2 regions of the Vibrio sp. 1069 genome follow, and region 2 is predicted to be linked to the other one. Evidence: riboswitches for the same ligand, from Rfam matches in the RefSeq annotation. Region 2 holds a riboswitch; the other holds the start of a gene.

Region 1 (4,197 bases), on a different contig from region 2:
AAGATAATTTCAGCTTCTTTAAGGCCGTTCGCTTCCAGTGTTGCACCTGTAGAAACCAAATCAGCGATAGCATCAGCGAGACCCGCGCGAGGGGCAACTTCTACAGAGCCTGTCAGCATACATGTAGAGAATGGAACGCCGGCTTCATCCATGTACGCTTTTAGAAGTTGAGGATACGTTGTAGCAATACGCTTGCCAGCTAAGTCTTGTGGACCGTTGTACTCTTCTTCCTTGTCGATTGCGATAGATAAACGACAGCCACCAAAATCAAGTCGACGAAGCTGAACAAACTCGCAGGGTTCACCTAATGCTTTGCGGTCAAGGCGAACTTCTTCTAGTTCATTTTCGCCAATAAAGCCAAGGTCAACCACGCCATCCATAATTAAACCTGGGATGTCGTCGTCACGAACCAAGAGTAAATCAATTGGCATATTTTCAGAATGGACAACTAAACGCTCGCCCATTACGTTGAACTTTACGCCGCACTGTTTTAGTAGAGCTTGACTCTCTTTGCTAAGACGACCTTTTTTCTGAATTGCGATTCTTAAACGTTGTGTTTGCATTGCTTTGTCCCTATGCAAGATTTTGATATCTAAGTATTTTTCAAACTAATAAAACTAAAAAACCCTCGGGAGATTGAAGTCTCCCGAGGGTTTAAAATCTGCTTTTACTTTGATTTTACCTCCGGGAGTTTCCTGCCTCCCGGGTATGCGTACATCGCCCGAAAGACTAGATTGGGTGATGATGGTGATGAATGTTCATTACAAAATTACGCATACTTATTTCAAGGCTCTTCTCATTTGCTTTGTTACCAACCACACTAACCAAGCTGATTACTTTTTTCAACCCTTAATTTTAAAAAAATTCGAATTGTATAATACAAATAAAAAAGGAGGCCGAAGCCTCCTACAATTTCACCTTTTAAATCAGTGAATTACGCACTCTGGCAAGACGCTATTTTAGACTTTGAAAGCCATGACAAAATAGCGCAAACGATAACGAATGTGATCGACGCTGCAATGAACGAGAACGCAATTGAAGCAGTCATACCAAGGGCAATAAAGCCGACGCATGAAACAAGCGCGACTGATAATGCATAAGGTAGCTGTGTTGATACGTGATCAATGTGGTTACAACGTGCACCCGTCGATGACAAGATAGTCGTATCTGAGATTGGTGAACAATGGTCACCGAATACCGCACCAGCTAAAACCGCACTCAGCATCGGTAGCATTAGCGCTACGTCTGTTGCGCCAGCCATGTCACCCGCGATTGGTAACATGATACCGAACGTACCCCATGAAGTACCTGTTGAGAACGCCATTAGGCCAGACAACAAGAATAGGATAACTGGTAGCCAGTGCGGGTTAATGTTGCCCTGCGCCATTGTCGAAAGGTAAGTACCAGTCTTCATATCACCGATAACAGAACCAATGGTCCAGGCAAATACTAAGATTAGAATCGCACCAAACATAGACTTAGCACCAATCCAAAGTGTACGTGCGATCTCAGCCATTGGTAGACCTTGCTTCACAACAGTAAACAGTGCAACTGCTAAGCCAAGCAAGCTACCGTAGATTAGTGATGTACCTACATCTGTATTTTCAAAAGCACCAAGAAGCGCAAACTCCTTACCATCAGCAGCCAATGCTTGGCCACCCGTGTAAAGCATTGAAGCGATAGTGGCGATAATCAGCGTCACGATAGGAAGTATCAAATCTGACACTTTACCCTTTTCACTTTCACGGATATCTAGCTCTTCGTTTAGGTCATGCGCTTCTTGCGAGTCATTTTCTTTGTCTTTATCAAAGCCACGACCTTGCGATGCAGAGATCTCATGCTCACGCATTTTACCAATATCAAGACCAAACCACGCAACAGCGAACACCATTAGCAGCGCAAAAACGGCGTAGAAGTTCATTGGAATAAGACGAACATATGCGCCAAGAGCAGAATACTCTGTGACCCCATGTGAGACTAAGATCCCGCCAATAATAGTAATAATGTAAGCACCCCAGCTAGAAGCAGGCATAATTACACACATTGGAGCAGCGGTTGAGTCTAGAATGTACGCAAGCTTAGCGCGAGACACATAAAAGCGATCGGTTACTGGGCGAGAGATCGCACCAACAGCAAGGCTATTAAAGTAATCATCGACAAAAATGAATACGCCTAAAAAGGCGGCAAGAAGTTTGGAGCCGCGTTTACTCTTCACTCGAGATTGTGCCCATTCAGCAAAAGCACGAGTACCGCCAGATAGCGTTAATAAAGCTGTTGTCATACCTAATAAGATTAGGAAGCCAACAATGCTCATGTTCCAAGTGTTAATTCCGCCATCTTCAATAAAGACAGAAGAAACTTGAGAACTGACGTAACCTGCGGTGTCGCTGATAGACCAGCTATTAAGTAGCACCGCACCTAGCACGATACCTACACCCAAGGAAACTAATACACGTCGAGTCAAAATCGCCAAAGTCAAAGCGACAATAGGTGGCAATAATGAAACAGGAGAACTAGAAAAATCTATTAAATTCATGATCTTCAAAAACCAAAGTTTGGCTAGAGATCTACTGCAGACAAGTCACGTAGCATACGATACGTGCTCATGTTGAACTTAGCGACAGGGAAGCGAACACTCCACCCAACCCTACAGTAGCGCTCCATAGTTTAATGTGAATATATACTATGGCAGTGTTGTTCCTTTCAGATACAACCCCAGCAAGTAACTTTGATGAGTTACTTACTTCGGCAATCTTCGCCTTCCACTATTATTCATTGGCATCACCCCAATAATAGCTACTCTTCGAGACCGCGCCTCTACGGCAACAACAAACAATTAACCACTAACTGTACAAATTAACAACAAATTGTCTGCAATATTGCATCAGGTGGCAGCCATTGTACTTATGATGAGAGTCAATGCAACACATCAAACTAAATTAAACAAATAAATAATGGCTGAGATAATTTATAAACCTTGCCTAATTCCATAAGTTTTGTGCAACTGAAATCACATCAATCATGTTATTTATGAAACATTATTACTACCTTAGAAATATCATGGTTTATCTTATATCAATAAATTAAGGATATATGACACACCATTAAAGATGGATGCTTCATATTTTTAAGTAATAACTCAAATTTTTTTATAAAAAACCAAGCTGTCACTCTCTCTATACAATAATGATTGTTGATTTTAGTTCTCATCTAATAATGATTTATTTCGAGTGTAATAATATTAATTGCTTTAAAAAATAGTCAAATTTAAACAAAATCTTGATTTAGCATTTGCACATAAGGAAAAGATAAAGTTAAATATAAGGACTCTTTGTTTATTTATAGATTGGCATTATTTAATCGTAACGATAAAAAGTGCCCAACACATTAACCTTTTAATAGGAATCGTTATGTCAGAGCTGACTAAAACCCTTCTAAATATCCGTAGCCTTCGTGCATTTTCTCGTGAGCTGACTCTAGAACAATTGGAAGAAGCTCTAGATAAACTCACTACTGTCGTAGATGAGCGTCGTGAAGCAGAAGAAGCAGAACGCGCAGCACAAGCAGAGCAAGAAGCTAAGCTTGCAGAGATTGCTGAGAAAATCGCTCAAGACGGTATTGATGTAGAAGCACTTATTACTGCGCTATCTGGCGAAACTAAGACGAAAGGCAAAGCGAAGCGCGCACCTCGCCCTGCTAAATACAAATACACAGATTCAAACGGTAATGAGAAAACTTGGACTGGCCAAGGTCGTACACCTTCGGCGATTCAAGAGCAACTTGATGCAGGTAAATCTCTGGATGAGTTCCTAATCTAGATCCGTGCTATTTTTAAAAGGCTCCCATAGGGAGCCTTTTTTATTTAAACCATTACAAATAAAAAAGGCACATTTCTTAATGCGCCTTTTACTTTAGTTACAGAATAGTTAATTAAACCGCTTCGTATTAACGTTCCCAGTATGCTTCTTCTAGGCTATCTTCTCGCTCAGGAAGTCCGCGCGACAATCGTGGTGAATGTTGCACGAGAACTTCGTAGCTCGCACGGTTTGCGTATTTGCAGACTTGAGAAAAAGAAGAGTAAGTTAAATACTCGTTACTGTGCTTGCTTGAATTAGGCACATTTTCTTTATGGTATTTATTTGCTGCCATATCATGAAGAACAGCAGATAACGCGGCATCACCTGCGCCATTTGTATT
Region 2 (4,197 bases):
TCTCGACTTTAACTTACCTCTTCTCATCGGTGGCGCAACAACGTCAAAAGCCCATACAGCAGTTAAGATTGAGCAAAATTACAAGCATCCAGTGGTTTACGTGAACAACGCCTCACGTGCAGTGGGCGTATGTACTTCTCTTCTGTCAGATGAACGTCGCCCTGAGTTTGTTGAAAAACTTGAAGCTGATTACGAACGAGTACGTGATCAACATAATCGAAAGAAACCGAGAACCAAACCAGTGACATTAGAAGCGGCTCGAGCGAATAAAGTTGCTATCGATTGGGAAGCTTACACCCCTCCAGTGCCTGTTAAGCCTGGCATTCATATCTTCGATGATTTTGATGTGGCTATATTACGTCAATACATCGATTGGACACCATTCTTTATGACTTGGTCACTTGTGGGTAAGTATCCAACAATTTTCCAACATGAAGAAGTTGGTGAAGAAGCAAAACGTTTATTCGAAGATGCCAACGAGTTACTTGATCGAGTTGAGCGAGAAGGCCTGTTAAAAGCGCGTGGAATGTGTGGCTTATTCCCTGCTGCGAGCGTGGGGGACGACATTGAAGTTTATGCTGATGAAACTCGTACCGACGTTGTGAAAGTATTACGTAACTTGCGACAACAGACCGAGAAACCAAAAGGATTCAACTATTGTTTATCCGACTACATCGCACCTAAAGAGTCGGGTAAACATGATTGGATAGGGGCATTTGCTGTCACTGGTGGTATTGGTGAACGAGAGCTTGCTGATGAATACAAAGCACAGGGAGATGATTACAACGCAATTATGATTCAAGCGGTGGCGGATCGCCTAGCCGAAGCGTTTGCTGAGTATTTGCATGAGCGTGTCCGTAAAGAAATTTGGGGTTATGCAGCTGATGAAGATTTATCTAACGATGATCTCATTCGTGAAAAATACCAAGGTATTCGCCCTGCGCCGGGTTATCCCGCGTGTCCTGAACATACTGAAAAAGGACCGCTTTGGGAGTTACTTAATGTGGAAGAGAACATTGGTATGACTCTAACCTCCAGCTATGCAATGTATCCGGGCGCGTCAGTCTCTGGTTGGTATTTCTCTCATCCTGACTCACGTTACTTTGCGATCGCACAGATCCAAGAAGATCAGCTAGAGAGTTACGCCGATCGTAAGGGGTGGGATAGGATCGAGGCTGAAAAATGGTTAGGGCCAAACATTAACGGTTAAATTGATGTTTACCTCGTCCAAATGTAACAACTAATGAAACGACAAAGGGCTGCAAATACGCAGCCCTTTGTTTTATTGAGTTGAACTTACTTCTCAAACAACTCAGTGTGGAGTTTTTGTATGGCTTGTTTCGATACCGATTCATGGAGCAAGAAGCATAAGTTGTGAGGGCTAGCGCCATAACAAATCATGCGTAGGTTAAAATCTTCTAGCGTGCCAAAAACCTGTTTCGCGTAGCCTTTACTCTCACTCATGTTGTTTCCAATGAGAGCAACGAGGCATAGGTCATGTTCAACTTCTACCTTACATAACTCTTCTAACTCTTCTCGTGCAGCTTGCGGCAGCTGTGGTGCTCCGCCAGAGGTATCAGTTTGATCAAGTGTTAACGATACACTGATTTCAGATGTCGTGATCAAATCGACAGAGATCTTATGCTTTGCAAGGATCTCAAAGACCTTTGCTAAAAAACCGTATGCGTGGAACATATTGGCGCTGCGTAGCGTTACCATGGTTTGGTTACAACGCAAAGCTAGCGCACGGAATAACGGTGAGCTTTCGACTTGGTGGCGAATCCAAGTTCCCCCTTTTTCTGGCTCTTTCGATGACCCTACAAATACCGGAATGTCGTGGCGCAATGCAGGTACTAGCGTAGAAGGGTGAAGGATTTTAGCGCCAAAGTTAGCCATTTCTGAAGCTTCACTAAAGCTGATCTCGGGAATTGGTGAGGCTTTTGGTGCAATTCGCGGGTCTGTTGTGTAGATTCCCGGAACATCAGTCCAGATTTCTAGCCCTGCCGCTTTAACGCTCTCAGCAATTAAGGCGGCGCTGTAATCGCTGCCCCCTCGACCTAATGTTGTTGTATTACCGGCTTCGTCAGATCCTATGAAGCCTTGAGTAACAACAACGGATTGTTGGCAAAGTGGTACGAGTTTATCTTGCGCAAGCGTCGAAATTGCTTCAATGTTTGGCTCCGCGCGACCAAAGTTGTCATCAGTACGCAGCACATCGCGGATATCAAAGCGCACTGCTTGAATGCCTCGCTCACACATTAACTGAGTTAGAATGTGCGTCGACATGAGTTCACCACATGCGACTAAATGATCGGTTAACTTCGCACTAGCTTGGATAGATGCAGCCTCGGCCAGGCTGGTTACGGTATCTAATATGCCATACACCTCGGCAGCAGTTTTCGTGCTGTCTTCGAGCTGAGTTAAAATGGCGTCATGAATGTTGGCCAGATTTTGCAGCAGCTCAGTACGGTGCGTTTGATCCTGAACGCCGTTGGCGAGTTCTACCAATAGGTTGGTGACGCCAGAGCAAGCGCTGCTCACGACCAGGCGAGTATTTGGATTGTTTTCGATAATGGTGGCGCAACGACTCATTGCCTCAAAGTTGGCAACACTGGTTCCACCGAATTTAGCTACGTTAAATGCGCTCACTGCGTTCTCCCACGACTTCCTAAAAAATTGTACATCCAATGTTTAGTGAGAAAAGGAACAGAGCAAAAAGAGAGGTATTTAGAATGCTATTTGAAAAATTTACCCTCAGAAGCCCTTCATCAGACTGCGCTGATGACAGTTGATGGGATTCAGCCCAATTCAACCGACAAGTCAAATCCTGCAACTTTGACTTACCTCGGCACTACTCCCCCTCAATGATTGGTGTTGGAATTGCGGTTCCACAAATCATCTACCTGGGTAGCGCTCCTCTTCTACATAAAGCTCAAACATTGAACGGTTTTGAGGCCTTAATGTCAATCAATATTTCAACCTTTATGGTGTTTTTTATTAACGATTTTGTGACACTGGTTTGACCTCCATACTTACGGCTAATTGCTGATAGAGGAAAAATCTATTAGGGTGAAGAACCCTACACCTGAGCCATGTTATTGAATAGAACTTTTAGAATGCTCAGGATAAAAGATAATCAAGGAGCTGACATGTCGATCCAAAGCTTTATTCCACCTCACCGTATTTTAATGGGACCTGGTCCTTCTGATATTTATCCTCAAGTGTTACAAGCACTAAGCCGTCCTACTGTAGGTCACCTTGATCCTCTGTTTATCGGTATGATGGATGAGCTCAAGCAGCTATTGAAGTATGTCTTTCAAACTGACAATGAGTTCACTATTGCGGTTTCAGCGCCAGGTAGTGCAGGGATGGAAACCTGCTTTGTAAACTTGATCGAGAAAGGCGATAAAGTGATCGTCTGCCGTAATGGTGTATTTGGTGAACGCATGCGCGAAAATGTCGTCCGTGCTGGTGGTGAAGTTGTTATCGTCGATGATGAATGGGGGACGCCTGTTTCCATTGATAAAGTCGAGCAAGCATTCGAACAGCACCCAGATACAAAAGTTCTTGCTTTTGTGCATGCGGAAACCTCAACTGGTGCAGTCAGTGATGCTCAAGCATTGGGTAAGCTGGCGAAACAGCATAATGCATTATCTATTGTTGATGCGGTGACATCGCTTGGTGGTGTGCCGTTAAAAGTGGATGAATGGCAACTGGATGCGGTTTACTCTGGTAGTCAAAAATGTTTGTCATGTGTACCTGGGCTCTCACCAGTGACGTTTTCTCCTGCCGCGATTGAAAAGATTCAAGCAAGAACAACACCAGTACAGAGTTGGTTCCTCGATCAGAGTTTAGTTTTGGGGTATTGGAGTGGAGAAGGCAAGCGTAGTTACCATCATACGGCGCCAGTTAATAGCTTGTATGCGCTTCATGAAGCTTTATTGATACTGAAAAATGAAGGATTAGAAAACGCTTGGGCTCGTCACCAACTGATGCATGAAAAACTCAAAAATGGCTTACAAAAGTTAGGCTTTGAATTTGTTGTGGACGAAGCCCATCGGTTGCCACAATTAAATGCGATTTACGTGCCTGAAGGAATTGATGAAGCAAAAGTTCGTGCTCACTTGCTAGAAACCTATAACCTAGAAATTGGTGCAGGCCTTGGGGCATTAGCTGGTAAAGCGTGGCGTATTGGCT

The links. A riboswitch is a leader RNA that binds a small molecule or an ion and turns the genes downstream of it on or off. The one in region 2 is predicted to bind lysine.
Region 1: it holds a riboswitch for lysine, as region 2 does, so the genes downstream of both, tet(35) (tetracycline efflux Na+/H+ antiporter family transporter Tet(35)) here and lysC (lysine-sensitive aspartokinase 3) in region 2, are expected to answer to the same signal.

Annotation. Positions count from the first base shown of each region.
Region 1 is NZ_JAWOWP010000001.1:190,919-195,115, reverse strand. It holds gene hisG (ATP phosphoribosyltransferase) at 1-563, opposite strand, end outside; His leader region at 617-754, opposite strand; gene tet(35) (tetracycline efflux Na+/H+ antiporter family transporter Tet(35)) at 935-2,536, opposite strand; lysine riboswitch at 2,646-2,828, opposite strand; gene R7040_RS00845 (H-NS family nucleoid-associated regulatory protein) at 3,411-3,818, shown strand; gene R7040_RS00840 (inosine/guanosine kinase) at 3,946-4,197, opposite strand, start outside.
Region 2 is NZ_JAWOWP010000037.1:213-4,409, reverse strand. It holds gene metH (methionine synthase) at 1-1,210, shown strand, start outside; gene lysC (lysine-sensitive aspartokinase 3) at 1,297-2,649, opposite strand; lysine riboswitch at 2,751-2,929, opposite strand; gene R7040_RS23975 (pyridoxal-phosphate-dependent aminotransferase family protein) at 3,150-4,197, shown strand, end outside.